2 regions of the Rhizobium sp. CB3060 genome follow, and region 2 is predicted to be linked to the other one. Evidence: riboswitches for the same ligand, from Rfam matches in the RefSeq annotation. Region 2 holds a riboswitch; the other holds the start of a gene.

Region 1 (16,107 bases), on a different replicon from region 2:
TTCTGGAGACCAACACATTCTCTTCGACCCGCATTGCCCAGGCCGATTATCAGATGGAAGGTGCGGTTTACGATCTCAACAAGGAGGGTGCGGCAGTTGCCCGCCGGGCGGCGGTCCGCGCCGAACGCGAGGATGGCAGGCGCCGTTTTGTCGCTGGCGCTATCGGCCCGACCAACCGCACCGCTTCGATTTCCCCCGATGTCAACAATCCCGGCTATCGCGCGGTGAGCTTCGACGATCTGCGACTGGCGTATGGCGAGCAGATCGACGGCCTAATCGATGGCGGCGCCGATATCATCCTGATCGAAACAATCTTCGATACGCTGAACGCCAAGGCGGCGATTTTTGCCTGCGAGGAGCGGTTCGAGGCTAAGGGCGTCCGCTTGCCGGTGATGATCTCGGGGACGATCACCGATCTTTCCGGCCGGACGCTCTCCGGCCAGACGCCGTCGGCCTTCTGGAATTCGGTGCGCCATGCCAGCCCCTTCACCATCGGCCTCAATTGTGCACTTGGCGCGAATGCCATGCGGCCGCATCTGCAGGAACTTTCGGCCATTGCCGATACCTTCGTCTGCGCCTATCCCAATGCCGGCCTGCCGAACGAATTCGGCCAATATGACGAAACGCCTGAGATGATGGCGGCGCAGGTCGAAGCTTTTGCACACGACGGCCTCGTCAACATCGTCGGCGGCTGCTGCGGCTCGACGCCGGAACATATCGCCGCAATCGCTCAGGCAGTTTCGAAATACCCGCCGCGCCAGCTTGCGGTGCACCGACCCTTCATGTCGCTCTCCGGCCTGGAGCCCTTCGAGCTGACCAAAGACATTCCGTTCGTCAATGTCGGCGAGCGGACCAACGTTACCGGCTCGGCAAAATTCCGCAAACTGATCACCAATGCCGACTACACGGCAGCGTTGGCCGTTGCTCGCGACCAGGTCGAAAACGGTGCGCAGGTCATCGACATCAATATGGACGAGGGCTTGATCGATTCCGAAAAGGCGATGGTCGAGTTCCTCAACCTGATCGCCGCCGAGCCGGATATCGCCCGCGTGCCCGTCATGATCGACAGCTCGAAATTCTCGATCATCGAAGCCGGTCTGAAATGTGTGCAGGGCAAACCGATCGTCAACTCTATCTCCTTGAAAGAGGGCGAGGAGAATTTCCTCAAACAAGCCCGGCTGCTGCGCAATTATGGCGCTGCCGTCGTCGTCATGGCGTTCGACGAGCAGGGGCAGGCCGACAGCTATCAGCGCAAGGTCGAGATCTGCGCGCGCGCCTACAAGCTTCTGACTGAAGAGGCGGGGTTGCCGCCGGAAGACATTATCTTCGATCCGAATATCTTCGCGGTCGCGACCGGCATCGAGGAGCACAACAATTACGGCGTCGATTTCATCGAGGCGACGCGAACAATCCGCCAGACCATGCCTTTGGTCCATATCTCAGGCGGCGTTTCGAATCTTTCCTTCTCCTTCCGCGGCAACGAGCCGGTGCGCGAGGCGATGCATGCCGTATTTCTCTACCATGCCATTCAGGCCGGCATGGACATGGGCATCGTCAATGCCGGCCAGCTCGCAGTTTATGACAACATCGATCCCGAGCTGCGCGAGGCCTGCGAGGATGTCGTTCTTAACCGCCGGCCCGACGGCACAGAGCGGCTGCTCGAAATAGCCGAGCGTTTTCGTGGTGCCGGTAACCGGGAAGCCAAGGTACAGGATCTCGCCTGGCGGGACTGGTCAGTCGAGAAGCGGCTCGAGCACGCATTGGTCAACGGCATCACCGAATATATCGAAGCGGATACCGAAGAGGCGCGGCAAAAGGCCGAGCGACCGCTGCACGTCATCGAAGGTCCGTTAATGGCTGGCATGAATGTCGTCGGCGACCTCTTCGGTTCAGGTAAGATGTTCCTGCCGCAGGTAGTAAAGTCGGCCCGTGTCATGAAGCAGGCCGTTGCCGTGCTGCTGCCTTATATGGAGGCGGAAAAGCTCGCCAATGGCGGCAACGGCGAACGCCAGGCGGCAGGCAAGGTGCTGATGGCGACCGTCAAGGGCGATGTGCATGATATCGGCAAGAACATCGTCGGCGTCGTGCTTGCCTGCAACAATTACGAAATCATCGATCTCGGCGTCATGGTGCCGGCGACGAAGATCCTGGAAACGGCAATCGCCGAGAAGGTCGATATCATCGGCCTCTCCGGCCTGATCACCCCGTCCCTGGACGAGATGGTGCATGTTGCTTCGGAAATGGAGCGGCAGGGGTTCGATATTCCACTGCTGATCGGCGGTGCAACCACCAGCCGCGTGCACACTGCCGTGAAGATCCATCCACGCTATGAGAAGGGCCAAACGGTCTATGTCACCGATGCCAGCCGTGCCGTAGGTGTCGTCTCGGCGCTGTTGTCGCCGGAGGCTAAGCAGGGCTATGTCGATACGGTTCGCACGGAATATGCCAAGGTCGCCGCGGCACATGCCCGCAGCGAGGCGGAGAAGGTACGGCTGCCGCTCGCAAGGGCGCGCGAGAATGCCGAGAAGGTTGATTGGGCGAATTACAAGCCTGTGACGCCGCAGTTCTTTGGAACGAAGGTGTTCGAGAATTACGATCTGGCAGAGCTTGCCACATACATTGACTGGACGCCGTTCTTCCAGACCTGGGAGTTGAAGGGCCGTTTCCCGGCCATCCTCGAAGACGAGAAACAGGGTGAGGCGGCGCGGCAGCTTTATGCCGATGCACAGGCCATGCTCGAAAAGATCATCGCGGAGAACTGGTTCCGCCCGCGCGCCGTTGTAGGCTTCTGGCCGGCAGGCACGGTCGGCGATGATATCAGATTGTTCACCGATGAGGGCCGCACCGACGAACTCGCGACCTTCTATACACTGCGCCAGCAATTGTCGAAGCGGGATGGCCGCCCGAACGTGGCGTTATCAGATTTCGTAGCGCCCGTTTCGAGTGGCGTCGGCGACTATGTCGGCGGTTTTGTCGTCACGGCCGGTATAGAGGAAATTGCCATCGCCGAGCGTTTTGAGCGCGCCAATGACGATTACTCTTCGATCCTCGTCAAGGCGCTCGCCGATCGCTTCGCCGAGGCTTTTGCCGAGCGGATGCATGAGCGGGTGCGGCGCGAGTTCTGGGGCTATGCCAAGGACGAAAACCTCGATGGCGACGAGTTGCTGGCGGAGGCCTATGCCGGCATCCGCCCGGCGCCGGGCTATCCTGCCCAGCCCGACCACACCGAAAAAGAGACCCTGTTCCGTCTGCTCGATGCGGAAGCGGCGACCGGGGTGAAGCTCACCGAAAACTACGCCATGTGGCCCGGTTCCTCCGTCTCCGGACTCTATATCGGCCATCCCGACTCCTATTATTTCGGTGTAGCAAAGGTCGAGCGAGATCAGGTGGAAGACTATGCGGCCCGCAAGGGCATGCCCGTTGCGGAGGTGGAGCGCTGGCTGGGACCGGTGCTCAACTATGTGCCGGAAAGCCGCGATACCGCAGTGGATGACGCGGCATGATGATCTGATTTGACGGTGTGGAAAAAGCGAGTGAGGGATGCTCGTTAACTCAACCCTAAGTCGCTCCAATCGTCAGCTCCGCAACAAAGTCATAAGCGTCCCCTCGATAGAGCGAGCGGGTAAATTCCACGGCGCGACCGGAGCCGAGGTAGGAGATGCGTTCGATCGATAGGCCCGCAGCCCCGACGGGGACGCCTAGCAGGCCGGCGTCGGCCTCTTTCATGTTGGTCGCAGAGATGCGTTGGACGGCACGGACCGGGCGGACCTGGCGCTTTTCGAGCTCGGCATAAAGCGACGCGGTCACTGTGGATGGGTCCGGCAGGAACTCGCCGGAGACGCTGGCATGTTCGATGGCCAGCGGCTGGTCGTCGGCGATGCGCAGACGGCTGAGGCGGGAAACCTTGGTGCCGGCGGCAAGGCCGAGGATCATCATTTCATCGGGCGAGGGGGTGTGCACGCCCTTATGCAGCCATTCGGAGCGTGCTGTCATGCCCCGCCGTGCCATGTCTTCAGTGAAGGACGTTAGCTGCGATAGGCGCTGTTCGACCTTGGAGACCGGCTTGGCGACGAAAGTGCCGGAGCCATGGCGACGGACAAGGATGCCCTCTGCCACGAGATCGTCGATCGCCTTGCGTACCGTCACGCGGCTGACGGCTGCATATTCGGCTATGTCGCGTTCCGGCGGCAAGGCATCACCATGTTTCAGCGTGCCAACCTTGACGGCGTCTTCGAGCGTGCGGCGCAGCTTGACATAAAGCGGGCCGGTGCCGCCGGCGAGCAGGCGTTCCGGCGAGAAGATATGGCTCAAATCCTCGGTCATGGCGTGCTCCCCATGTCTTTTTGCAGGAGCTTTGCCGCCAGTTCGACCGCGCCGCGCAATACGTCGCCTTTCGGTTCCGCGAGAAGCGCCTTGTGTCGCGAAGCGAGCCAGGGATGATATGCCTTCGAGAGACCGCCCAGTAGGCAGACCGCCGGGCATTCGGGCCAAAGCAGCGTGTCGAGGCTTTCGGCGATAGCGTTCACCGCTGTCTTGACGATGCCGACAGCGACCACATCGTCCCTTTCGGCATGTTCGAAGACCATCGGCGCGTAACGCGCAAAATCTTTCGGTTTGGAAGCATGGGCGAATTCGACGATGCGTTCGGGATCGCCGTCGAATTCAGCCATGATCTTTTCGGTGATTGGCGAGGGTGGCTGCACCTTGTCGTGCGCCAGAAGTGAGCGCTCCAGCAGATCGCGGCCGAGACGCGCACCACTTGCTTGGTCGCCAATGACAAAGCCCCAACCACCGATGCCCCAAATCTTGCCGTCGCGTCGAGCATTGTAGACGGAACCGGTGCCGAATGCGCCGATTATCCCATCGGCATCGCCGAGCGCACCCTGAAGCGCTATCGTCGCGTCGGTGACGACATGGCTGTTTGCAAAGGGCAGCGCTTTTTCGATGCGCTTGCCATAGTCACCGACGTTGGCGCCGGCCGTGCCGACAACGGCGGGCAGTGTATGGACCAACTCCGGATCGAGTCCGGCGTCGCTGAGGGCTTCTTGGGCGGATGCGACGATGTTGACCAAAGAGTTTTCGAGATCGGAAAGGATATTGGCTGCCCCCGCCTTGCCGTTACCAAGGACTTTACCCAGCCTGTCTGTCACAGCAGCGCGGCAGCTTGTTCCCCCGCCGTCGATACCGATCGCAAACTCCGTCATCACACCCTCCGGATAACCACCCGTTCCCCATTTTTCCTACAATACCAAAAAAATACCATTTACCAATAGGCAATGCGTCGCTTTTTGCGTTTCTGTATCATATTGAAAAATATCAATAAAATTTTTTATCTGTTTTTCCGACTCAGAAAAGTTAAATTTCGGCTGGACAATTGGTATTTTTTTGGCCTTAATTCTTCCAAGGGAACAGTTCGAACAGGCATCGGCAGAACCGGCAAGATAACAATAGCCGGAACGCCAAGCAGAAGGTGACGGACCTCTGCCGTTGTCAGGAGCCGCGTAGATCAAACAGGGTCTGCGCGACAGCATTCGTCATGAAATTCCCGTGTGTTGAGTTTCTGGTGTCCTTGTCCGGTCGTCCGGCGGGTCACGATTGATCGGGCCGATCAGGCACAGTGCCTTGCGCCCTTGTGCATTTGGGGCCGGCAATGTTGGCGGTCCTTGTGGAGCGTTGGCTGTTTCCTCGGATATGCCAACGGATTTTCAGATCGAGAACGGTGCCTTTTTCCGGGCGCTTAAACAGGAGAGGGAAATGAAAAACAATGTTCTGAAAGGCTTACTCCTCGCATCCAGCCTGCTGACCTCGGTCGGCTTCGCGCATGCGGCGGACGTGACGCTGACGGTTGAAAGCTGGCGCAACGACGACCTGCAGATTTGGCAGGAAAAGATCATCCCGGCATTCGAAGCCAAGAACCCTGGCATCAAGATCGTCTTCTCGCCGACGGCTCCGACCGAGTACAACGCATCGCTGAACGCCAAGCTTGAAGCTGGTTCCGCCGGCGACATCATCACTTGCCGTCCGTTCGACGCTTCGCTGGACCTCTTCAACAAGAAGCAGTTGTCCGACCTGACATCGCTGAAGGGTATGGATAACTTCTCGCCGGTCGCCAAGGCTGCCTGGACCACGGACGACGGCAAGTCGACCTTCTGCGTGCCGATGGCTTCGGTCATCCACGGCTTCATCTACAACAAGGATGCCTTCGACAAGCTCGGCCTCAAGGTTCCGGCGACTCGCGACGAATTCTTCGCAGTGCTGGACAAGCTCAAGGCCGACGGCACCTACATTCCGATGGCCATGGGCACAAAGGATCTGTGGGAAGCTGCAACCATGGGCTACCAGAACATCGGCCCGAACTACTGGAAGGGTGAAGACGGTCGCCTGGCTCTGATCTCTGGTAAGGAAAAACTGACGGATGCTCCGTGGGTCGATCCTTACAAGGAACTCGCCAAGTGGAAACCTTACCTCGGCGACGGCTTCGAAGCCCAGAGCTATTCTGACAGCCAGAACCTCTTTACGCTCGGCAAGGCTGCCATCTACCCGGCCGGTTCGTGGGAAATCGCGCTGTTCAACACGCAGGCTCAGTTCAAGATGGGTGCCTTCCCGCCGCCGGTCGCAAAGGCTGGCGACACGGCTTACATCTCCGACCATCCGGATATCGGCGTCGGTCTGAATGCCAAGAGCAAGCATGCGGAAGAGGCCAAGAAGTTCCTGAGCTGGGTCGCCTCGGACGAGTTCGCCAACATCTACGCCAACGCGCTGCCGGGCTTCTTCAGCCTGAACTCGCATCCGGTGAAGATGACCGATCCGCTCGCTCAGGAATTCGTTTCCTGGCGTGACAATCACAAGTCGACGGTTCGTTCGACGTACCAGATCCTGTCGCGCGGCACGCCGAACCTGGAAAACGAAACCTGGACGGAATCCGCCAACGTGATCAACGGCACGGACGCGCCGGACGCTGCTGCCAAGAAGCTGCAAGCCGGCCTCGACAAGTGGTACAAGCCGGCCAAGTAAGCCTGCTTTGACGTAAGTCGGGTGAGGGGCCTCGTGCTCCTCACCTTGTTCTACCGCCGGTGCATGCGGATAGAAGGACAGAGGTCATCGGTTGCTGCTTTCCCGCTTTTGATGGGTAAGTGCATGACGCGCCTTCATTATCTTGTATGCCGATATGAGCCGCCGGACCCGCGGCTGTCGCGACACCACATCGAGCCGCGCCCGATATTGTTTCTCCATGTTTGGCCGGAGAGCCGGAACAGCGGGCGAATTGAACGTTTGCGCTGCCGTCCCGATGCGTAGCCAATAAAAGCAGGCAGAAAGCCATGAGCAAAGCCAGTATATCAGCCGCTTTTGATGCGGTCCCGATCAAGCGCCAGAAGCGTTGGCATATCTTCGTTTTCCTTCTTCCGGCCTTCATCGTCTACACGGCGGTGATGATCCTGCCTCTGATCGAGACATTGCGGCTGTCGCTGTACAACGTCGTCGACAACCAATCGACCTTCGTGGGTCTCAACAATTTCAAAGTGTTGTTCGGGGATGATCGCTGGTCGCATGATTTCTGGAATGCGCTGCGCAACAATTTGATCTTCTTTGCCATCCACATGTGCGTGCAGAACCCGATCGGTGTCGCGCTCGCGGCGCTGCTGTCGCTGCCGAAGCTGCGGTTCGTCGCCTTCTATCGCACCGCCATGTTTCTGCCGACGCTGCTTTCCTTCGTCATCGTCGGTTTCATCTGGAAGCTCATTCTGTCGCCGCTCTGGGGTGTGGCGCCCGATTTGATGGGCATGGTCGGCCTTAAGTCGTTCTTTGCTCCCTGGCTCGGCAAGCCGGGCACGGCTCTCGTCACCGTCGCGCTGATCTCGGTCTGGCAATATGTCGGCATCCCGATGATGCTGATCTATGCCGCGCTACTGAACATCCCTGAAGAGGTGATCGAGGCGGCCGAGTGCGATGGCATCACCGGTTGGAGCCAGTTCTGGAAGATCAAGCTGCCACTGGTGCTGCCGGCGATCGGCATTATCTCGATCCTGACCTTCGTCGGCAATTTCAACGCTTTCGACCTTGTCTACACCGTGCAGGGCGCGCTGGCGGGGCCGGATGGTTCCACCGATATTCTTGGCACGTTGCTCTACCGCGTCTTCTTCGGCTTCCAGCTACAGCTCGGCGACCGCTCGATGGGCGCGACCATCGCGACGGTAATGTTCCTGATCATTCTCGCCGGCGTCTCATTCTATCTTTTCATCGTCCAGCGGCGCATCCGCCGCTACCAGTTCTGAGGAGAGGCGACGATGTCCAAGGCACGCACTTCCCTTGTCCGCTCCGGCCTCGTGCATCTGGCGTTGATCGCCTACACGTTGCTTGCCATCTTTCCGGTGTTTCTGACCATCATCAATTCCTTCAAGGACCGCGCCTCGATCTTCCGCGCGCCCCTGAGCATCCCAACGCCATCCAGCTTTAGTCTGATCGGTTATCAGACCGTTCTAAAGCAGGGGGATTTCCTGACCTATTTCGAGAACAGCTTCATCGTGACGATCGTCTCGATCGTCTTGACCCTGCTGTTCGGCGCCATGGCCGCCTTCGCGCTGTCGGAATACCGCTTCCGCGGCAATACCATCATGGGGCTTTATCTCGCGATCGGCATCATGATCCCGATCCGCCTCGGCACGGTCGCCATCCTGCAGGGTATGGTCGCAGCCGGCTTGGTCAATACGCTGACTTCACTGATCCTCGTCTACACGGCGCAGGGCCTGCCGCTCGCTATCTTCATCCTGTCCGAATTCATGCGAACCGTCTCGGATGACTTGAAGAATGCGGGCCGCATCGATGGGCTCAGCGAATATGCGATCTTCTTCCGCCTTGTGCTGCCGCTGGTTCGTCCGGCCATGGCGACGGTCGCCGTCTTCACCATGATCCCGATCTGGAATGACCTGTGGTTCCCGCTGATCCTGGCGCCGAGCGAGGCGACCAAGACGGTGACGCTGGGCTCGCAGATCTTCATCGGCCAATTCGTTACCAACTGGAACGCGGTCCTGGCGGCGCTGACGCTCGCCATCCTGCCCATCCTCATCCTCTACGTCCTCTTCTCACGCCAACTCATTCGCGGCATTACATCCGGAGCAGTCAAGTGAGCTCATCTCATAAGCCGATCCGCGTGTTGGTCGCCGGCCTTGGCAATATGGGCCGCAGCCATGCGCTTGCCTACCACAACAATCCCGGTTTCGAGATTGTTGGCCTCGTCAATCGCTCGAAGCCGAAGCTGGCTGATGAGCTGCAGGGTTACACGATCCATCCGGATTTCGAGACGGCGCTGAAGGCGTTGAAGCCCGATCTTTGCTCGATCAATACCTATTCCGACAGCCACGCGGATTATGCCGTCATGGCTTTCGAGGCGGGCTGCGACGTATTCGTGGAAAAGCCGCTGGCGACGACCGTTGAGGATGCGGAGCGCGTTGTGGCCGCAGCCGAGAAAGCCGGCCGCAAGTTGGTGATCGGCTATATCCTGCGTCACCATCCGTCCTGGATGCGATTGATTGCCGAGGCGCGCAAGCTCGGCGGTCCTTATGTCTTCCGCATGAACCTGAACCAACAGTCGAGCGGACCGACCTGGGAGACGCATAAGGCGCTGATGCGCACCACGTCGCCGATCGTCGACTGCGGCGTGCATTATGTCGACGTCATGTGCCAGATCACGGACGCCAAGCCGGTCGAGGTGCGCGGCATGGGTCTGCGCATGTCGGACGAGATCGCGCCGGATATGTACAATTACGGCCATCTGCAGGTGATCTACGAAGACGGTTCGGTCGGTTGGTACGAGGCCGGCTGGGGGCCGATGATTTCCGAAACGGCTTTCTTCGTGAAGGATGTGATGTCGCCGAATGGCGCGGTCTCGATCGTCATGGACCCCAACGCCAAGTCGGACGACATCGACACGCACACCAAGACCTCCGTCATCCGGCTGCATACGGCCGAGACCGGTCCGAACGGCAAGTTCATCCGTCCCGATCAGGATCTGCGCATGGACGGAGAGCCGGGTCACCAGGAGCTGTGCGATCGCGAACAGGCCTTCATGCTGAAGGCCATCCGCGAGGATATCGACCTTAGCCGCCATATGGCCGACGCTGTTCAATCGCTACGCATCTGCCTCGCCGCCGACGAGAGCGTGCGCACCGGCAAGCCCGTTTATTTGTAAGGGATAAGAGACTGTGGGATCGCTTCAACTGAAATCCATTCGCAAGGCCTATGGTACGCATGATGTGCTGAAGGGCATCGACCTCGAGGTGAAGGATGGCGAGTTCGTCATTTTCGTCGGCCCTTCCGGTTGCGGTAAGTCGACTCTTCTGCGCAGCATCGCCGGCCTGGAGGACGTAACCTCGGGCGCGGTTTTGATCAATGGCAAGGATGTGACGGTTACGCCGCCCGCCAAGCGCGGCATTTCCATGGTGTTCCAGTCCTATGCGCTCTATCCGCATCTGACGGTGAAAGATAATATGGGCCTCGGCCTGAAGCAGGCTGGCACCGCCAAGGATGAGATCGAAGGTCGTGTGGAGAAGGCGTCGAGCATGCTTTCTCTCGCCCCCTATCTCGCCCGTCGTCCCGCCGAACTCTCCGGCGGCCAACGTCAGCGCGTCGCCATTGGCCGCGCCATCGTGCGCGAACCGGAGCTTTTTCTATTCGACGAGCCGCTGTCGAACCTCGATGCGGCATTGCGCGTTCAGACCCGGCTTGAAATCGCCCGCCTGCATCGCAGCCTGAAGGCAACGATGATCTATGTCACCCACGATCAGGTCGAAGCCATGACGCTGGCCGACAAGATCGTCGTGATGAACGCCGGCGCGATCGAGCAGATCGGTTCGCCGATGGAGCTCTATAACCGGCCCGCGAACATCTTCGTCGCCGGCTTCATCGGTTCGCCGCAGATGAACTTCATTCCGGCGGAGAAGCTCGAGCAGAGCGGTGCCAAGACCATCGGCATCCGTCCGGAGCATATCACTTTGTCGCGCGACCACGGCACCTGGGCCGCCAAGGTCATCCATGTCGAACATCTCGGCGCCGATACGATCATCTATCTCGAATCCGAGCAAACCGGCCTTCTGACCGCGCGCCTCTTCGGCGAACACAAATACGAGCCGGACGAAACGGTCTATGCGACGCCGGAGACCAGACATATGCATCGCTTCGACGCAAACGATCAGGCCATTCGCGCTTAGGCGTCGGCATTTGGCATATTGAAGAGGGCTCTGCTTTGGCAGGGCCTTCTTTTTATTTGTCCAGCGATTGGCCCTAAAGTGATCCAGTCGTCCGGACGAATTCATGTGCCTGTCACAGAGGTGCGCTATCACTCGCTCAGTCAACACCAACAGCGAGCGCATCATGACAAATGCAGCAACCACTTATGCAACTTGGCATACCGAACCGAATGGTGACATTGCGATGGCGGAATCGCACAGCCCCTATTGGCGGCATTTCATCGAGAGCGTGCCAGAGCGGGATTTTTCGTCGAAAACGGTGCTGGATTTTGGCTGCAATCGCGGCGGCTTTCTGCGGCTGCTTCATGCGATGCGGCCGTTCCGTCGCGGCGTCGGCATCGACATTGCTTCGGAATCGGTTGCGGCGGCTGTGGCGGCCAAGGGCAACATGCCGCTGCAGTTTCAAGTCACCACCGATCTTTCGCCTTTTGCCGATAGCTTCGATGTCGCATTCAGCTATGAGGTCGTTTACCTGCTGCCGGAGTTGAAGCGGCATGCCGAGCAGATGTTCGAGGTCATGCGCAATGGCGGTGTCTATTACGCCGTCACCGGTTGCCACAACGAAATGCCGCTTTGGCCGAAGTGGCGCGAATTGATCGGCGGCAACAGCAATGCGCCGGTGCAGGATCGCTCTCCGCAGGACTATATCGATGCCTTCGCAGCCGCCGGCTTCGATGTTTCCGTTCGGCGTTTCGGCTATAGCGGCTTCGTCAGCGGATCGAAGGATCGCAAATATTATCCGAGCATTCTCGACGCGCTGAGCTATCCTGCTGAATACAAGCTCCTGTTCCGGCTCGAAAAGCGCATCTGATATGGAAACGATCGATCGCAAGAGCGGCAGTGCTCTCTGGCATCAGATCGGCGAAATCCTGGCGGCGGATATCGCCACCGGGACCTTTGCTCCGGGCGCCAAATTGCCGACCGAACCTGAACTCATGCAACGTTTCGGTGTTAGCCGTTTCACTGTCCGCCAGGCGCTCGGCCATTTGGAGCAGCGGGGATTGGTGCGCGCGGAGCAGGGGCGAGGGACCTTCGTTCACAGAGGGGCTCTCGACTATAGGCTCTCGAAGAAGACGCGGTTCTCCCAGAATTTGATCGAGCAAGGTTTCGAGCCTGGCGGCGAATTATTGATCCACGAGGTCGTCCCGGCATCCGAGCTTGTCGCGGCGCGGCTGAGGCTTGCGCTTGGCGCGCCGGTCATCCATCGCCGCGGTGTCATGACGGCGGATGGAGTGCCCGTCGAACTTGGCGACACCTACTATCCGGCTGACCGATTTCCGGATTTCGACAAGGCGAGGCTGCAATATCAGACCATTACCGCAGCACTCGCGAGCTACGGCGTCCACGACTATGTGCGCCTATCGACCGAGATTGAGGCGCGCATGCCGAATGCCGAGGAGGCGCGGTTGTTGCGGCAGCCGAAGTCAACACCGGTATTGGTCGTTCTCAAAGTGGATGTCGATAACGATGGTGCGCCCATTACCTATTCCGAGACTTTATGGTCGGCGGAGCGGGTGACCTTCAACGTCGATTTGGGATGAACGGCCTATCGATGGGACAGAATATTCACGATCTTGCCGAAGGGATCGCGGACGTAGAAACGCCGGACTCCCCAGGGTTCGTCGTTCAGATCGTAGACGATGTCGAGCTGCATCGACCGGGCGCGCTGATAGACCTGATCGACATCGTCGACCTCAATCGAAAGATCGGGCACGGTCGCGCCTGAGCCGCCTTCGCTGGCTATGCTGATCTGCGGCACAGTCTGCGCCTTCGAGGCAAAGGTGATGATCCAGCCGTGGTCCATAACGATATCCAAGCCGAGCAGGTCGCCATAGAAGGCGCGAGCGCTGGCGGGATCGGCCGCATGCAGATTGGGGACAATTCGCAGGACGGTCATGCGATGCTCCTTGCCGGAGGATTGGAGGCGGGCCTTTGCCGCCTCCACCATCTTAACTCAGACAGTCACCGATGGCAGCAGCTTGGCGCGTTCGCTGAGGATCTGCCGGCAGGCATTTGCCACTTCCTGACCCTTGATGACGAAATGCTGCTTGAAGAAATGAATATGCGCTTCCGTCTCCTGGAAATGATGCGGCGTCAGCACGGTCGAAAGAATCGGAACGCCGGTATCCAATTGCACGCGCATCATTGCATCGAGAACGGTGTCGGCAACGAAGTCGTGGCGATAGATGCCGCCGTCGACGACGAAAGCGGTCGCGATGATGGCGCTATAGCGGCCGTTGCGGGCGAGCGTCTGCGCATGCAACGGGATTTCCAGGGCGCCGGGTACATCGAAAATGTCGATGGGGGAGGCGCCTTCGGTCTTCTGCCATTCGGCGATGAAGGCATCGACGCACTGATCGACGATATCGGCATGCCAGCGTGCCCGGATCAACGCTATGCGGCCCGGCTGCGTAGAAATGGAAATGGTCATGAACTCTGCCTTTCAAGGGTTTAACTCAATATCCCTTGGGCGAACACGCAAGGCCGCAGAAGCCCCTTGCGCGAAGGAGCCGTCGACCCGGCTTGCTCTCTTCCATCCGGACTATACCGTCGGCTCCGGCCTCTCACCGGATCTGCTGACCCTTCCAGCGAACCGGAAGGCGCTCGCGGGCTCGGAGATCAGCCTCCATACCGCCGGTGGGGAATTGCACCCCGCCCTGAGAACGCCTGGACTATAATTGCGGTGCAACAGAAATCAAAGAAAAACGCCGGGCGATTTGCCCGGCGCGTGCGAAAAATCTGTCCAATTGCGCTGCTTATCAATCCTGGATGACCAGCAGATCGGAGGAGGCGAAGCGTAGCGTGACTTTCTCGCCGACGCTCGGAGGCATCATTCCGGGGCTGTTGAACATGTCGAAGGAAATGGTGTTGCCGCCGACATTCATGCGCGTGCGGATGACCGAACCCAGGAAGTGGGCCGAGGAGACTTCGCCGGTCAGAGCAGTGTCGCCCTTCGCCGATTCTGCCAGCGAGCCGGCTTCTGGGCGCAGCGCCAGCGATACGGTGTCGCCGGGCTTGTAGGCGGTGACCGACTGCTTCAGTGTCACACCCTGATCGCCGATCATGATGCGGTTGCTGTCCGGATCGACGACCTTGCCTTCGATGAGGTTCAGCGTGCCGACGAAGGAGGCGACGAAGCGGGTGGCCGGCGTGTTGTAGATTTCGAAGGGCGTGCCGATCTGGTCGGCGCGGCCGGCGTTCATGACGACGATGCGATCGGAGATCGACAGAGCTTCTTCCTGGTCATGCGTCACGAAAACGGTGGTGATGCCGAGCTGCTGCTGGATGGCGCGAATTTCTTCACGCAGCGATACGCGGATCTTGGCATCAAGCGCCGAGAGCGGTTCGTCGAGCAGGAGGACCTGCGGCTTCACGGCGATGGCGCGGGCGAGCGCCACGCGCTGCTGCTGGCCGCCGGACATTTGGAACGGATAACGACCGGCAAGATGATCAAGCTTGATCAGGCCGAGCATTTCCTTGACGCGCTTGTCGATGTCAGGCTTGGCAACGCCGGCGACCTTGAGGCCGAAGGCGACGTTGTCATGCACGGTCATGTTCGGAAACAGTGCGTAAGCCTGGAACACCATGCCGATGTTGCGCTGGTTCGGCTTCAGGGGACGCTGATCTTTGCCGTTGATCGTCAGCATGCCGGCGGTCGGCGTTTCGAAACCGGCGATCATGCGCAGAACGGTCGTCTTGCCGCAGCCGGACGGTCCGAGGAAGGAGACGAATTCTCCTTTCTCGATATGCATGGTGAAGTCATGAACGACCTTGGTTTCGCCGAAGGACTTCTTGATGTTGGTAAGTTCGAGAAAAGCCATGGTGTGAAGCCTCACGCCTTAATCGGAGCGGATCTGGAGAAACGGGAAACGAGCTGGAGAAGGCCCATGCTGAGCCAGGTCACAGCGAGTGCGATGATCGCCAGCGCCGAAGACTGATAGGCCTGATTGGCGCCGACGAGCTGCATATAGGGGCCGAAGGCCGGACGATTGAGCAGCGAAGCCATGGTGAATTCGCCCATGACGATCGCCAGCGTGATGAAGGCGCCAGACAGAACGCCGCTCATGACATTGGGAAAAATGCAGCGGAACATGATGGTGGTCCACTTCGCGCCGAGGCTTTCTGCGGCTTCCGTCAGGGTACCTACATCGATCGTGCGCATCGCCGTATCCACCGAACGATACATATAGGGGAGCGCCAAGACAATATAGGAGCAGACGAGCAGAAAGTTCGTCGATTGCTCGAAGCCCGTCAGCGGCAGGATCGACGATGAATTGTAGAGACGCAGGTAGCCGAAGACGATCACGATCGCAGGAATGACCAGCGGCATCAGCGTAATGAATTCGACGACCGGGCGTAACTGTGGCAAGCGAAGCCGCACCCAATAGGCCGTCGGGACAACGAGCAGCATGCCGACGACAATGGTCAGCGCGGCCATGAGCATGGAATAGCCGAACGCATAAAGGAAGTGCGCATCGGAAAAGACCGATGCATAGGCATCGAAACTATAGGCATCGCGGCGCATGCGCAGCGAGAATTCCAGCGTGCCGATAAGCGGAACGATGAAATAGAAGGCGCCGATGACGACCGCGATCCAGGCGAAGAATTTTTGCAGCTTCATTTCTGCCACCGTTCTGCGCGCATGCGCATGATGATGTAGATGACGTTGGAAATGCCGGTGATGACGATCATGCCGAGAGCCATCGCATAGCCGAGGTTGGCGTTGTGCAGCACGTCGCCGCGGATCTGGGCATAGAGCTGGATCGGTATGATGTTCAGCGAGCTGCCAGTCAGGGCGATTGCGGTCGCAATGGCGCCGAAGGCATTGGCGAACAGCAGCAGCGTCGTGCCAAGCAGGCTCGGC
Region 2 (16,107 bases):
AAAGTACGTCGACCTTTACCAAAAGACTATCGGAGCATTCGAACGACAGGAGCATGTCGGCACAAATTTTTGCCTTGAAATCGGCCAATGTGAGGTTGGAGGATGCGACCTCGCCGGTACGGATCATTCGCGAGATCTTTTGCACCGAAGCGTCCAGTGCGGAGTTCACGAAAAACATCAGCGACACTTCGATGGTCGCAAATATGAACATAAACAGCGGTATGGCCAGGATCGCGAATTCGATCGCGGCGACGCCGTGGCGATCAGCGAGGAAGCGGCACAGGAGTGCAAACGGTTTCGCTCGCCTCATTGGGTCAGCCGCACGGATGAGAGATATTGCGTAAAGAGCGCTGACAAACCCGTCGTGATGTCCGTCGACGACGAGGCAGAAATGAACAGGCTCTTGGAAGATGCGCAGTCGGCAAGCGCATAGGGGATGTAGTCGCGTCTCGTGATGCTTGTCGATACGCCGCTATCCATGGTGCCGCCCCAGGTGCTCTTCCAGCTGGCGCTCGCCATGGTCGAACCGACGGTTGCGTTATAACCCCAGTCCGTGGTGATCGGCAGATATTCGGTATAGAGAACCGCCATGGTGGCGGACTGGTTCTTGACGTAGCCGCACCAATCCGGATTCAGCGGCGCTACCTTTTTCCAGTATAGCCCTGAAACAGCCTTGTTACCGCTCCATGTCACCCCGTTGATTACCCATTCGCGCTGCGACTGGACGCCGTCCGTCAGCAGGAGAACCAGTTTGAGTGGTTTTGCCGAAGAGGTGCCGTCCCCACCGGTACCGACCATCTTCTTCAGCGCCGTCAAGGAGACGTCAAAATAAGTATAGGTCGTCGACGTTGCGCTTGTGAGACCGTAGCTGTTGTCTGAAAGGCGTTTGCGCGCGGTCGTGGTATCGAGGGTCGGAGCCAGAACTTCCGTGGCCGTGTCACCCAAGCTGTATAGTCCGACTTTGATACGTTCATGATTGCTGTCGGACTCATCGATCATATCGAGCACTTCGCTGACGGCGTCTACGGCGACGTCGGCGCGCAACTTTATACTTTTCGCGGTGCTATATTCGTAGTTGTTGGCGTAAGATTTACCGCTGACCGTATGTGCATCGCCCGTGTGGCAGGCGAACTGGCATCCGATGCCGGAGTACATGGTCTGCTGTCCCGCAGTCGTTGCCGCCAGAAGCATCGAAGGGGATTTGTCGATGACGACGTACACGTTGAGATAGGACGTGGCCGGCCCTTTGACGGCACTTGCCACGCTGACGGGAACGGTAGTGATATTCGCGAGCTGCATCAAAGTCGTCGGAACGGTGCCGCTTGCCGTTGCCGTTATGCGATGGTTGCTCGTATCGATTTCGATGTCGCCAAGCGTATAGCTGCTTTCCACCTGCGCATGGAACCAGTCGGAAACCTTTTCCTTGAGAGCGTCGGTGTCTTCGGTGTCGATCTGTTTGACGGCGGCGATCAAGGCCGCGTCAAGATCGCTTTGCATGCTCTGCCTGACATTGTAGGCCCGGATATAGTCGAAACTCGCTCCGACAGCGAGGAGCATGGGCACCATGGCGAGGGCAGTGACGATGGCGACGTTGCCGCCTCTGTCCTTTCGCAGACGGCGAAGGATTTTAAAGAGCCGACTAAGTGAATATGAAAAATCCGAGCTCAAAAACCACCATCACTTATTTCATAAAAATAGTGATGACGATAACGTGTCGAAGAAGGTTAACCCTCTGTGCATTCTTACGTGTTCCGGAGGCAAGCGCCGCCGTCAATCGGATATTCCTTTCGCTTATTGTATAAGTCTGCGTATTCTGGATATTAGTATGATAATTCCGCGCGTCCTAAAGTGAGGTGCGGGAAGTGGTGAAACGGTCGTTTTGTGCCGCTTTTCTAGGAGCAGGATAGGGGTTCCGATCGCATGCCCTCCCTAGATGGTGTTCATCCGAAGGACCGCATTGTTGCGGTCCTTCGGCTTTTTGCTTCAAGCCCGCGCCGCGGTCCTTGCCGGCACGACGGCGTTGATCACCACCGCTACGGCGATGTTTGCCGCAAGAGCAAGCAGGCCGGTATAGATGGTGAACGGTTCTCCGCCGAGGCTGATCAGGTGCAGCGGCTTCCAGCCGGCATCCCAGACGAGGAAGGTGCCGCCGATGAAGCCGACGAACCAGCCAGCAAGCAGGCCCGGCGCACGGAACCAATTGGTGTAGAGGCCGAAGACCAGGGCAGGAAGCGTCTGCAGGATCCAGATGCCGCCCAGCAATTGCAGGTCGAGCGCAAACTGCGTCGGCAGGAAGATGATGACGAGCAGGGCACCCACCTTAACCACGAGCGAGGTCAGTTTGGCGACCTTGGCTTCGCCCGCGCTGCTTACCTCCGGATTGACATAGGCCTTCCAGAAATTGCGGGTGAAAAGGTTTGCCGCGCCAATGCTCATCACCGCCGCCGGAACCAGGGCGCCGATCGCAATCGCCGCGAAGGCAAAGCCGGAGAACCAGCCTGAAAACAGCGTCTTGAAAAGCGCCGGCACCACATCATTGGGGCTTTCGAGCTTCAGGCCAGCGGCGTGGCCCATATAGCCGAGCAGGGCAAGAAGACCCAGCAGCAGCGTATAGGCTGGCAGCAAGACGGCATTCTTGCGGATCGTCTTGCCGCTATTGGAGGCGAAGATGCCCGTCAAAGTATGCGGATACATGAAGGCCGCGAGCGCCGAGCCCAAGGCGAGCGTCGCATAGGCGACATACTGGTTGCCGCCGAGGAGTAGGTTGCCGGATCCCTTGGCCTGGAATGCGGCATCGGCTGCAGCGAATACGTTGGCATAGCCGCCGAGCTTTGAGGGAATGAGTGCCACAGCAGTGATCACCACGATGTAGATCATGATGTCCTTGACGAAGGCGATCAAAGCTGGAGCGCGCAGACCCGCCGAATAGGTGTAGAGCGCCAGCACAATGAAGGCGATCGCCAGCGGCAGTTCGCCATGCAGGCCGAGAGCCTTCAGAACGGTCGTCATGCCGACGAGCTGCAGCGCGATATAGGGCATGGTGGCGATGACGCCGGTCGCCGCCACGGCGAGTTCGAGTGGGCGCGAACCGTACTGGCCATGCACGACGTCACCGGCGGTCACGTAGCCGAAATCCCTTGCCCGCTTCCAGAGAACCGGCATCACCATGAAGACGAAGGGATAAACGACGATCGTATAGGGCAGAGCGAAGAAGCCATAAGCGCCGACCGTGTAGACAAGCGCCGGAACGGCAATCACCGTATAGGCCGTATAGAAATCGCCACCAACCAGGAACCAGGTGATCCAGGTGCCGAAGCTCCGGCCGCCGAGGCCCCATTCGTCGATATGGGCAAGCGTGGCTGGTTTGCGCCAGCGGGAGGCGACGAAGCCCAAGATTGTTACGAGCGCGAAAAAGAAGAGGAAGACGGCGAGCGCCGTGCTGTCGATCTCAGTCGTCATGGCGCGTGCTCCGATAGGCGATAAAGGTCAGCGCCGCGGTAATCGGCACCCAGAGAAGCTGGTACCAATAGAAGAAGGGAAAACCGAACAAGGCCGGCTCGCGCATGTTATAGAGGGATGGCCAGAGCAGGCCGATGTAGGGAATGACGAGCAGCCAAAGCGCTGCCTTGCTCCGTGATTTTTCCATGTCAGATACCTTCCGGGCGCCACACGTGGCGGCAAGTTGCGGTTGTCAGCGTGGAAGGCGAGCCTGTCAGTCGCCAGCCGAGGCCAGCTTGGCTCGTGCCGTTGCAACAGGTTCCCCGGTTGAACGGCAGCAGACGCAATGCATTTGAATTCCTCCCAACGGCTCGCCCTGAAGCCAGCCGCAGTAAAGTCCTATGGTGACGATTTTCGTCAGACAAGATGGCTACGGAGTGAAATGGTCGGGCCTACCCAGAAGTGGGTAGAACGTCGATTCATCGCGTTTTGACGCTGATGCCGTGATCGAGCGCATAGCGGATGAGGCCTGCGGTCGTTGCAATGTTGAGCTTCTTCTTGACGTTCTTGCGGTGCGTCTCGGCCGTGGCGGGCGTAATGCCAAGGGCCTCGGCCATCTCCTTGTTGCTCCTTCCGGAAACAATGAGGCCGAGGATGTCGCGCTCGCGCGGTGTCAGGGAATCCGTGTCGTTTCCGCTCTTCCGCTCCATCAGCACGTCAACAACACCGGACGAGAAATATGTTCCACCCTCAGCCACCGTCTCGATGGCCAAAACGATTTCGTCGGTCGAGACATCCTTGAGGATATAGCCGGCGGCACCGCGCATCACGGAGGAGGAGATGTATTCCCGGCTGTCATGCATGGAGAGCATGACGACGCGCGCCTCGGGCAATTCGTTTCGAAAGAGTTCGATGGCGTCGATCCCATTTAGCTTCGGCATGTTGATATCCATCAGCACGACCTCGGGCCGCGTGTCGCGGCCGATGTCCAGGCCGGACTGTGCCAGCCCTGCCGTTCCTACGACCTCTATATGATCGTAGGTTTCGAGCACGGCTTTCAGCCCATCGATCACCAGCGGGTGGTTGTCGATCAGCAGTACCTTGATCTTGGGACGCGCTGTCATGCGGCTTTGACCTGATCGCGGGGCTGCGTATTGGCTGATTTCGGCATCATCGCTGTCAATGTCGTGCCAGCGGCCGTGCTGTCGATCAGAAGCAGGCCGCGGAAATGCGCCATTCGCTCCTGCATGTTGCGCAGACCTAGACCGTGCCCGCCGACGGCTGCCGTTCTGGCGTCGCCGAAGCCCGTGCCGTTGTCGGAGATGGTCATGCGCGCCCGCCCACCGTCGCTCCAAAGTTTTACCGCGAGGCGGCTCGCACCGGAATGCCGCTCGACATTGTTGAATGCCTCCTGAGCAACGCGATAGAGAGCCGTGCTGGCCTCGGGTTTTAGCCGATCGACGAAACCGGTCGCTTCGATTTCGGTCGTGATCCCGCTCCGCTCCTCGAAGTTATGGCACAAAGCCTCGAGCGCTGCGGTGAGACCCATGTCGTCGAGCACACGCGGGCGCAGATCGTGGGACAGCCGCCGGATCTCCTTGATCGCGCCATTCAGCGCCTCCACGCCGCGCTCGATAGTGCGCGCCGCATCGTTGACGTCGGTCCTGACTTTGCGGCCGGCAAGATCCATGGCGTAGCGGACGCCGAGTAGATTTTGCGAAATGCCGTCATGCAGTTCTCGGGCAAGCCGGGCGCGTTCTTCCTCCTGCGTGTCGATCACCCGCTGGGTCAGTGCCTTGAGCCTGCCGTCGGCCATGCGCCGCTCGTGAAAAGTAAGCAGCATGCAGGTCGTGAAGACGACGATAACAGCGGGAACGGCAATCAGCGCCACGATCACAAAGGTGCTTTTGATACTGGCGCGCATGCTCGCATTTGCCGCCGCCGTCTGCGCGTAAACGTCGTCGAGATAGACGCCAGTTCCGACGACCCAGCGCCACTTGTCGAGCCCGACGACGAAGGACAGCTTGTCGGCCACCTGGCCGCTGGATGGCTTTTGCCACTTGTATTGGTGCAGGCCGCCGCCCGCCTTTGCAGTCGCGATCAGCTCGGCGATGACCTTGTCGCCGTTGGGATCAGTCAGATCGAGCCAATTGCGGCCATGCCGGAAGATTTGGCGCGGATGGACGATATTGTTGCCGTCATAGTCATAGACAAAGAAATATCCGTCCTTGCCGTAGTCGAGCGAAGTCAGGATCGCCGCTACCTTTTCCTTGGCCGCCTGATCGTCCGCGGCCGCATCTCCGTAGGTCGCCTGGATCGCCGAAAGGGCAAGATTGGTCAGGTTGAGGATTTCGGTTTCCTTGGCTTTCAGCATGTTCTGCTCGAATGTCGCGATATTGACTTGAGTAAGGTTCGCCGACTGCCAAGTGATGAAACTCGTGATCGCCAGAATCGCGACCACGAGCGGAATGATCGCCAGCGCAATGATCTGATGTCTTAGCGACAAGAGATGGTCCTCCGAAGGTTTCGCGGCCAATTGCGTCCGTGTCTCTCCCTTCACGGACCGCCGAAACATTTTTCACTAAAGCGGCAAGGGCAATGCGCGGTCAAGTGTGACGCCTGCCAAACGGGGGCGACATGTCACTCGATGAATGACCGAATAATAGCGAGCAGAGAGGCGAGCGGGTCGGCGCAGTGTTGCATTTCCGCAACGAATCTCGCTCCATTTCCTGCAATGTGAAATTGCATGCTTGCCGATTGACCGATCTCGTGTACCATACGCGCATCCGCAATCAAATCAGAGGAGGCGTGAAATGAAATCAATTGTCATGTTTAGACGCTTCTCTGGCGGAATGGCCGTGGTGGTGTCGATGCGCTGCGCTTCGAGCCCAAGCCGACATTGGCACCTGGCTTTCTAAGCCCTCGGATTCTCTGCCGTTTAGCATTTTCCCTGTTATCTTGACGTGACCGGCTACCGGACGAACGTTCGTATTTTCGCGTCCGTTATCCCCGCGTCTTTTGACCTTCGAAAGGACCTGGTTGCGTCGTTGCGCCGGGAAAGACACTATGCGCGAAGCACAATCTTTGGTTGCTGATACCCTTTCGGCAACGGTTAATGAACTCTGCCTGAAATTCGGCGCTCGGAAGACCGCGTTTGCGTTGTTTCTCGCCGTCTGGCGGCGCCATCAAGAGGCAAACCAAACCTCTCATCTGTCCAATCGCATGCGCCAGGATATCGGCCTTCCGGACGGTGAGGATGTGTCCAAACTTCCGGTTTGGAATTTCAAGGCTTGGTGATGGACCGGAGTGCACAAGCGAGCGCGAGGGGTGTCAAAGACTCCTCGCGCTCCAATCTCTGCAGCTCGGCGTGGATTTGGAACTGTGGGCAGGCGCCGGCCACCGGGCGCGCGCCTACTGTCAGGCTGCCGACATTTCCGGTGTCGCCAGATCGCGCTGATGCGCCAGATAAGCGATCAGATCTTCAATCGTCACCAGGAGCAGGCCGTGCCGCTCGGCAAACTTCTCAAGATCGGGAAGGCGAGCCATGGTGCCGTCATCATTGGCGACTTCGCAAATCACGCCAGATCCGGAGCGCCCCGCAAGCTTTGCGAGATCGACGGCTGCCTCGGTATGGCCGGGACGTCCAAGCACGCCAGCCGGGTGAGCGCGCAGTGGAAAAATGTGCCCTGGGCGGGCAAAGTCGTCTGGCCGCGTGCCCTTGGTAACGAGGGCACGAACCGTCGCGGCGCGATCGGCTGCAGAAATCCCTGTCGTCGTTTCGGGAATATAGTCGACGGACACCGTGAAGGCGGTCTTCAGAACCTCGGTATTGCGTGGAACCATCAGGGGAATGTCGAGCTCATCCAGCCTTTCACCTTCCACGGCCACACAGATCAGACCGCGCGCATGATTCATCATGAAGGTAATTGCCGCAGGCGTCACAGCATCGGACGCAATCACAAGGTCGCCCTCGTTTTCTCTATCCTGGTCATCAACAACAACAACGATCTCGCCGCGTGAAATCGCCGCGATTGCGTCTTCGATTTTGGAAATTGCCATGCACTTTGCCTTTCAAGGGTTAGCCGCTTTTGCGGCATCCAAGACCTCTTTCGAAGTCACTGTTTATCCCTTGGGCGAACAAGCCTGCGGACACACCACAACACTGGTGGTGCTCGCACGGTTGCTCTCTTCCATCCGGACTTTAACCGTCGGCCCCGGCCTCTCACCGGGTCTGCTGACCCTCCGCAATTTGCGGAAGCGCTCGCGGGCTCCGAGTTTCCTCGATACCGCCGGTGGGGAGTTTCACCCCGCCCTGAGAACGCTGATAAGATAGGCGATCGATATGGCCTCCCGCAAGAGGGCAGTTTTCCTCTCACTGTCTTTTCTGCGACACAACCGGTGAACAGATTGTTTTCTCATGCCTGACGGAACTCAGGACATGATGAGACCGCCGTCGACATTGATCGTCTGACCTGTGATGTAGGCCGCATCATCGCTCGCGAGGAAGGTGACGAGACCGGCGACGTCTTCGCCGGAACCGGCGCGCTTCATCGGAATGCCTGCGACCCACTCCTTCATCAACTCGCCCGGACCGTAGTTGCCAAGGAGCTTACCCCAGGCCTGATCATTATAGGCCCACATGTCCGTCTCGATGATGCCCGGGCAGAACGCATTGACGGTTATATTTTCGGTGGCGACTTCCTTTGCGAGGCTCTGAGTGATCCCGACCACTCCCATCTTCGAGGCGGCATAGTGCGGCGTATAAATGAAGCCGTCTCGTGCCTGTCCCGATGCGGTATTGATGATGCGTCCGCCGCGGCCGTGTTTGCGCATGCGCAGGATCGCTTCCTGTGCGCACAGGAAAACACCCTTGGTGTTGACTGCCATGACCTTGTCCCACTCGCCTTCGGTCATGTCTTCAATCCGCGCGATTGTAATGACGCCGGCATTCTGGATCGAGACATCGACAGTATCGAAGGCATCTTCCGCAGCATCGTAAAGGGCCTTCACGCTTGCCTTATCCGTGACGTCGCCGACGAAGGAGATCGCTTTGCCGCCATTCTTCTTGATCTCTTCAGCGACGGAGTGCACCGACTCCTCATTGGCGGAAACGACGAGATTTGCGCCCTCTTTCGCAAAGCGCCGTGCGATGGCGGCACCAATACCCCGGCTGGCTCCAGTGATGACGACGGTCTTGTTTTCGAAGCGGTTCATTCGGATTTCTCCCGGTCCACCGCCGTGCTTCCTGGCAAACGGCGCTTAGCAAAATAAATCTTCAAGGCCGTCCCGTCGGCGGTCCAACAACCATCGGCCTGGCCTTCAAGGAACAGCGCGAAGTATCGCTGAAAAATCCGCTGCCTTCAGCGAGGCTCCCCCGATAAGCGCGCCGTCGACACCGGCAATGGCAAATAGCGAGGCCGCGTTCGATGGCTTCACGGAACCACCGTAAAGGAGCCGTATCTCATTGCCGTCAGCGCCAAATCGCTTGATCAGGGCTCCGTGCAGGGCGGCGTGAACTTCGGCGATCTCGGCCTCCGTCGGAACGCGGCCGGTTCCAATCGCCCATACCGGCTCGTAGGCGATAACGGTGTTGGCAGCGCAAGCACTGTCCGGAACGGACGCCGAAAGCTGGCTTTCGACGACCGCAAGCGTCATGCCGCTGGTCCTCTCATCGCCCGTTTCGCCGACGCAGACGATGGCCGTCAGTCCGGCGCGGTAAGCCGCCGCCGCTTTTGCGGCGACGAGAGCGCTGGTCTCACCATGGTTTGCCCGACGCTCCGAATGGCCGAGGATCACACGGGTTGCTCCGAGATCGGCCAGCATGTTCGCGGAAACATCGCCCGTGTGGGCGCCCGACGGCGAGGCGTTACAATCCTGCCCGCCGATCCGCAATTTTGAGCCGCGCGCTATCGACGCGGCGCGGTCGATAAGGGTGGCGGGTGGGCAAATGATGGCTTCGGCCTTGGCGTCATCGGCGGCGGCCGCGATGGCGACAATCTCGTTTAGGTCCGAGAGCAGCCCGTTCATTTTCCAGTTTCCGGCGATCAACTTGTGCGGCATCGTCATCACCAGCAGCAGAAACCGCCATCGACCAGCAGGTCGACACCCGTGACAAAGCTTGCCGCGTTGGAAAGCAGAAATACGGCGGGACCAACCATCTCATCGACCGTCGCCATGCGCTGCATCGGTGTCTGCTCTTCAAACAGCTTCGTCTGGTGGACCATCTCCGGCCGGGTGTTCATCGGTGTCGCCGTATAGCCGGGGGAGATCGTATTGACGCGAATTCCGCGGCCGACCCATTCCATTGCCAGGGACTTCGACATGTGGATGACGCCGGCCTTGGACGCGTTGTAATGGCATTGGTTCAGGCCGCGATTGACGATGACGCCCGACATGGACGCGATGTTCACGATCGATCCCTTGCCCCTCTTCAGCATCGAGCGCGCTTCGGCCTGGCAGGACAGAAAAACCCCCTTGAGGTTGATGTCCATCAGCGTCTGATATTGCTCTTCTTCCATCTCCTCGGCAGGGTTGGCATTCGCGATGCCTGCGGCATTGAGGGCGAGGGAGAGGGGACCAAGTTCGACATCCGCCCGTTCCACCGCTTCGGCAAGCGCTGCCTTGTTGGTCACATCGGCGGCAATCTGGATCGAATGGCGTCCAGCCTTGCGAACGAATTCGGCGGTCTGCGACAGGCCATCGTCGTTGCGGCGGTCAAGCAATGCGACATCTGCGCCGCATTGAGCCAGACCGATCGCGATGCGCTGGCCGATACCGCTACCGGCGCCGGTCACAAAGGCAACCTGGCCGGAGAGGTCGAAAAGCTTGGGAGCATTCAGAGTGATGTCGGGCATCGCTCTTCCTTTCTTGATGTCATTTTAGATTGTAGCCAATTCCATGACGGAGACGTCGTTCGCCTGGTCGCGCTCCAGAATTCCCGCTTGTTTGCCTTGCGCAAGGACAAGGATGCGGTTTGATACACCGAGAACCTCTTCCAGATCAGAGCTGACCACGATGACGGCCACGCCCCTGTTCGCGAGGCCGACAATGATGTCGTAGATGCCGGCGCGAGCCCCGACATCGATGCCTCGGGTCGGTTCATCGAGCACGACCACTTTGGGATCGCGCATCAGCCATTTTGCGATGACGATCTTCTGCTGGTTGCCGCCGGAGAGATCGGAGGCCAGTTGATCAGCACGGCCCTTGATACCAAATGTCGAAATGGCTCTTTTTGCGAAATCCCGCTTCATCGAGGACGTAATCCAGCGGCTTTCGAACCGATCGAGGTTTGGGTAAACGATATTTTCCGCGATGCGGTGGTTGACGACCAATCCCTGAAGCTTGCGGTCTTCCGGCACCATAACGATGCCTCTCGCTACCGCGTCAGCCGGACTATGCAGTTTTAACGCTTCGCCATTGAGGCGCACAGCGCCGGACCTTACGGGATCCGCTCCGGAGATGGCCCGCACCAATTCCGTTCGCCCCGCGCCGACCAGGCCGGCTATACCCAGAATTTCTCCGGCCCTGACCTCGAAGCTAATATCGCGGAATGAATCGTCCACCGAGGTCAGAGCGTCGACCTGCAACACCGGACGATCCTGCGGCACCGGCAATGTCGGGAACATTCTATCGAGCGAACGGCCGACCATGCTTTCAACGATCGTGCGCACAGGGGTCGAGCTATCGGCAAATTCCTGAACACGTTCGCCGTCGCGAAGAACGACAATGCGGTCGGTGATCTGCTTGATCTCTTCCATCCGGTGCGAAATGTAGATGATCCCGACGCCTTCGGAGCGCAATTTCCTGACCTGCTCGAAGAGCGCCTCGGTTTCCGCACCGCCGAGTGCGGCCGTCGGTTCGTCGAGGATCAGCAGCTTCGCATCGAGCGCCAGGGCCTTGGCAATTTCAATGAGCTGTTGGTTGGCGGTCGACAGTCCCGCCACCTTGCGCGTCGCAGGAATATGCAGGTTCAGGCGCGAGAGCTGTTCTTGAGCGCGTTTGACCATTTGTGTCCGGTCGACGACGCCGTTCTTCATCGGCCAGCGACCGATGAAGACATTTTCGGCGATCGTCAGCTCGGGAAGCAGTTGAAGCTCCTGGTGGATCAGGACCACGCCCTTGTCGATCGCCTCTCTCGGATTGGCAGGGGCATAGGGCTGCCCCTGCCATGTCATGGTACCTTCGGAAGGCGTGCGTGATCCGGCGATGATGCCCGATAGGGTCGATTTGCCCGCGCCGTTTTCGCCGAGCAAGGCGACGACCTCGCCCGGGAAGACATCGAGACTGACGTTCTTCAGGACTTCCAGAGGGCCGTAGCGCTTGGAAATACCTCTGAGTGTGAGCACCGGATCAGTCATCGCACCGCTCCCTTGGTTATGCTTACGGATGGTTGGCGATAAAGCCGGCCACGTTATCCTTTGTGGTCAGGGTCGCATCCATAAGCTGGACCGGCGGCGCTTTCTCGCCGCCGACGATTTTTACAGCATTGGCAACGGCATCGCGGCCCATTTTCTGGGTCTGCTGCGTCGCGGTCACGTCGAAGACGCCGTTTTTCAGCGCTTCGAGCGCCGCGGTGTCGCCATCGAAGCCGCCGAGAGCAATCTTTTGCGAGGGGTTTGCGACCTTGATGGCCTGTGCAGCGCCGAGGGCGAGCGCATCAGCCTGCGCGAAGACGATCGAAACGTCCGGATTGGCCTGGAGCATGTTCTGCATGATCTGGAAGCCTTCATCCTGGCTCCAGATGTTCGACCACTGCTCCGAGACGATCTTCACGCCGGGATTTGCCTTGACGGCATCCATGCAGCCCTTCGTGCGATCGACTTCCGGCGTCGTGCCCTTCTGGCCATGGATGATCACCATGTTGCCCTTACCGCCGGCCTTCTCGATGATGTACTTGCAGACGGCGTTTGCCGATGCGACGGAATCCGTAGCCAGGAAGGTGTCGCCAGGTGCACCGTCGGCGTTGCGGTCGACGTTGATGACCGGCACGTTCGACTGATGGGCGAGCTTCACCGGAATGGTTGCGGCGGCGGCACCGGCGGGAATGTAGATGAGCGCGTCGATGTTCTGCGTGAGAAGATCCTGGACCTGGTTGACCTGCGTCGGACCGTCGCCCTTCGCGTCAACGGTGATGACTTCGATGCCGCGGGTCTTGGCCTCAGCTTCGACAGCCTGCTTGATCTGGTTGAAGAAGTTTGCCTGAAGGTTGGCGACCGCGAGGCCGAGTTTCTTGACTTCCTTGGCCTGAACCGAGCCCAGCGACAGTGCGAGTATGGCTGCCGTGGTCAAGAGAGTACGGGAAAGTTTCATGAGTTCCTCCTTTGGTTTCAATCCGCCCTTGGATACGTCCTCCGCCCTCGGGCTTTCACAATCCCCGTCCGTGCAGCGGAAGGGGAATTCTGGCTATCGGCCTTAGTGGCTCGTCTTATGCCTTCCTCCGGCGCAGCGTTTCAGCGCCGACCGCAAGAACGATGACGACGCCGATGATCACTTGTTGCAGGAATGGGGAGACGTTGAGCAGGTTCAGGCCGTTGCGCAAAACGCCGATGATGAGCACGCCGATCAGCGTTCCACCGATGCCGCCAGCACCGCCCGATAGAGACGTTCCCCCGATGACGACGGCCGCAATGGTGTCGAGCTCGTAGCCAAAGCCGCTTGAAGGTTGGACGGCATCCAGGCGCGCAGCAAGGACGATCCCGGCAACGCCCGCCAATATGGCGCACACGACGTAAACGCCGATCGTGACCACCGGCACATTGATACCGGCCAGGCGGGCGACTTCGGGATTGCCACCGATTGCGTATAGCATGCGGCCTTCGGAGCGGTATTTGAGAAAGAGCCACGAGACGATGACGATCGCCAGCATCAGGAAGACCGTCGCGGTCAGGACGCCGAAGTGACGGTCGATCGCCAGCATCGTAAACCAGTCGGGAAAGCCGACAATCTGCTGGCCATCGGTAATCATATTGGCAATGCCACGGGCGACCGACATCATCGCAAGGGTAGCGATGAAGGCGGGCACACGGAAGCTCGTGACCATCAAGCCGACAATCAGGCCGCTGAAAGCTGAAGCCAGGAGCGCCAAGGGGATTGCGACGGCCATCGGCAAGCCCGCAACATTGGCAACCCAGCCCATCACCATCATCGACAGCGCAAGGACCGAGCCGACGGAAAGATCAATGCCGCCGATCAGAATGACGAAGGTCATACCCACGGACATGACGCCGAGCACGGTGATTTGATCGAGGATGTTGAGCGCGTTGCGCACCGAAAGAAACCGGTCCGTCGCAACGCTCAGGAAAACGCAGAGTATCAGCAAGCCGATCAGCGGACCCGTGGCCCCGCTAAGCCATGCAAGTGAGGTTCGCGGCTGGCGGCTTTGCTCGTTAACGCCCAAGGCTGACATGGCTCCTCCACTCCTTATGCTTGCTTCAGGTGATTTTCCTTCAAGCTTGCATATTTATGCATTCATGTTGGAAAATTCATTATCAACTCATATTTGGCCTGTCAAGCGCTGAAAAAGGCGCATAGCTTTCTGCCAAAGCGGCATGCAATCAATAAATGGGCTTGACTGAATGGTCTTTTGTGCAAAAATATCTGTGATTGAATATTTATGCAACGAGGGAGCATCATGCAAGTTAAGGAACTTGAGCGCGTCGCGCGTCAGATACGCCTGCGTGACCTGCAAGCGGTCTATGACGCAGGTGCGGGACATATTGGCGGTGAGATGTCGGCGATCGACATCCTGACGGCTCTCTATTTTCGCGTTCTGAAAATCTATCCCAGCGAACCGAAGCGGCCCGATCGTGATCGGTTCATTCTGTCAAAGGGCCACACGGCCTGCGCGCTGTACGTTACCTTGGCAAAGCGCGGGTTCATTTCGGAAGAGGAGATCTCGACGTTTTTGCAGCCGCATTCACGGCTCAACGGCCATCCCAATTGCAACAAGGTGCCGGGTGTCGAAACCAACACCGGTCCGTTGGGGCACGGATTGCCTGTGTCCGTCGGCATTGCCAAGGCCGGCAAGATGAATGGCGCCGGCTATCACACCTATGTCATGACCGGGGACGGCGAGATGCAAGAGGGATCGAACTGGGAGGCCATCATGGCGGCATCGCAGTTCAATCTGGACAATCTGACCCTGATCATCGATCACAATCGCTTCCAGCAAGGCGCGGCACTCGCCGATACCAATAATGTCGCCCCGCTCAGACCGAAACTCGAAGCATTCGGCTGGGAAGTCAGCGAAATCAACGGCAACGAAATGACGCAAATCGTTCCCGCATTGGAACATCGCGGCCCGCGTCCGCACTGCATCATCGCCCACACCAACAAGGGCCATGGCATCTCCTTCATGCAGGACCGGGTGGAGTGGCATCATAAGGTGCCGAACAAGGAACAATACGAACAAGCAGTCGCAGAACTGTCGGAGGCACTCTAATGGACGCGCCCAACTCGAACATCAATCTTCACGATTGCCGTGATGCTTTCGCTGCGACTTTGGAGGCGTTGGCGGGTAGCGAGCAGACGATCATTGCGGTCTGCAACGATTCCGTCGGCTCATCCAAGCTCGGCGGGTTCAAATTCAAATTCCCGGAACGACTGGTCAATGTCGGCATTGCCGAACAAAACATGGTCGGCGTCGGAGCGGGGCTGGCGAACGGCGGACAGATCCCATTCGTCTGTGGGGCCGCGTGCTTCCTGACCGGCCGTGCTCTGGAGCAGATCAAGGCCGATATTTCCTATTCGAATGCGAACGTCAAACTGATCGGCATTTCCTCCGGCATGGCCTATGGCGAACTCGGCCCGACGCATCATTCCATCGAGGATTTCGCTTGGACGCGTGTCCTGCCAAATCTTCCGGTTATTGCGCCATGCGACCGCATTGAAACGGCTGCTGCTGTAAAATGGGCGGCAAGCTATGCCGGACCCTGCTTCCTGCGCCTGTCGCGCGTCGGCGTTCCGGACCTGCTGCCGGACGATCATAAGTTCGAGCTCGGCAAAGCCAACGTGCTGCGCGAGGGCAGGGACGTGACGCTGATTGCCAACGGCACGCTGACGCATCGCATCGTCAAGGCCGCAGAAATCCTCGCAAGCCAGGGGATCGACGCCCGTGTTCTCAACATGGCAACCGTGCGGCCGATCGATGAGCAGGCTATCATTGCCGCCGCAAAGGAAACGGGCGCCATCGTGACAGCCGAAGAGCATTCGATTTACGGCGGTCTCGGCTCTGCGGTCGCCGAAGTGGTCGTCGATAATGCGCCTGTTCCGATGAAGCGTCTGGGCGTTCCTGGTATCTATGCTCCGACAGGCTCGGCGGAATTCCTTCTGGATGAATTCGGAATGGCTCCGGACGCCATTGCGCAGGCGGCGTCGGCGCTTCTCAAGAGGAAGTGATCTGACGCTGACAGCGCGTTCGCTGGGGCATTGCTCTGAATGCCCCGGTCCATTTTGGGAGGAAACATTTTATGCGAGCCATCCTGGCAATCGATCAGGGCACGACGAATTCCAAGGCCATTCTGGTATCGGAAAAGGGCGAGCTGATTTCTCGCGGTGCTGCGCCCGTTGGCATTAGCTATCCGCAACCAGGCTGGGTCGAGCAGGATCCAAATCGCATCTGGCAATCGGTATGCGAGGCGATACGTGCTTGTATCGAAGCTGCGCCGGAAA

Evidence for each region. Region 2 has a riboswitch for FMN ahead of ribB (3,4-dihydroxy-2-butanone-4-phosphate synthase). Riboswitches for the same ligand answer to the same signal wherever they lie in the genome.
Region 1: linked by a shared signal. The riboswitch ahead of N2601_RS09755 (6,7-dimethyl-8-ribityllumazine synthase) and the one ahead of ribB (3,4-dihydroxy-2-butanone-4-phosphate synthase) in region 2 are both predicted to bind FMN.

What each region holds. Positions count from the first base shown of each region.
Region 1 covers NZ_CP104158.1:2,010,700-2,026,806, reverse strand. The annotation lists gene metH (methionine synthase) at 1-3,503, shown strand, start outside; gene N2601_RS09810 (GntR family transcriptional regulator) at 3,559-4,323, opposite strand; gene N2601_RS09805 (BadF/BadG/BcrA/BcrD ATPase family protein) at 4,320-5,204, opposite strand; gene N2601_RS09800 (hypothetical protein) at 5,241-5,531, opposite strand; gene N2601_RS09795 (ABC transporter substrate-binding protein) at 5,755-7,014, shown strand; gene N2601_RS09790 (carbohydrate ABC transporter permease) at 7,320-8,273, shown strand; gene N2601_RS09785 (carbohydrate ABC transporter permease) at 8,286-9,125, shown strand; gene N2601_RS09780 (Gfo/Idh/MocA family protein) at 9,173-10,186, shown strand; gene N2601_RS09775 (ABC transporter ATP-binding protein) at 10,200-11,204, shown strand; gene N2601_RS09770 (class I SAM-dependent methyltransferase) at 11,368-12,054, shown strand; gene phnF (phosphonate metabolism transcriptional regulator PhnF) at 12,056-12,784, shown strand; gene N2601_RS09760 (VOC family protein) at 12,790-13,140, opposite strand; gene N2601_RS09755 (6,7-dimethyl-8-ribityllumazine synthase) at 13,198-13,674, opposite strand; FMN riboswitch at 13,765-13,912, opposite strand; gene N2601_RS09750 (ABC transporter ATP-binding protein) at 14,003-15,064, opposite strand; gene N2601_RS09745 (ABC transporter permease) at 15,076-15,864, opposite strand; gene N2601_RS09740 (ABC transporter permease) at 15,861-16,107, opposite strand, start outside.
Region 2 covers NZ_CP104159.1:414,676-430,782, forward strand. The annotation lists gene N2601_RS21395 (TadE/TadG family type IV pilus assembly protein) at 1-310, opposite strand, end outside; gene N2601_RS21400 (TadE/TadG family type IV pilus assembly protein) at 307-1,668, opposite strand; gene mctP (monocarboxylate uptake permease MctP) at 1,984-3,459, opposite strand; gene N2601_RS21410 (DUF3311 domain-containing protein) at 3,449-3,646, opposite strand; gene N2601_RS21415 (response regulator transcription factor) at 3,918-4,562, opposite strand; gene N2601_RS21420 (cache domain-containing protein) at 4,559-5,944, opposite strand; gene N2601_RS21425 (DUF1127 domain-containing protein) at 6,505-6,735, shown strand; gene ribB (3,4-dihydroxy-2-butanone-4-phosphate synthase) at 6,856-7,497, opposite strand; FMN riboswitch at 7,617-7,762, opposite strand; gene N2601_RS21435 (glucose 1-dehydrogenase) at 7,870-8,652, opposite strand; gene tpiA (triose-phosphate isomerase) at 8,758-9,498, opposite strand; gene N2601_RS21445 (SDR family oxidoreductase) at 9,504-10,292, opposite strand; gene N2601_RS21450 (sugar ABC transporter ATP-binding protein) at 10,317-11,795, opposite strand; gene N2601_RS21455 (sugar ABC transporter substrate-binding protein) at 11,818-12,747, opposite strand; gene N2601_RS21460 (ABC transporter permease) at 12,863-13,843, opposite strand; gene N2601_RS21465 (transketolase) at 14,069-14,878, shown strand; gene N2601_RS21470 (transketolase family protein) at 14,878-15,834, shown strand; gene N2601_RS21475 (FGGY family carbohydrate kinase) at 15,906-16,107, shown strand, end outside.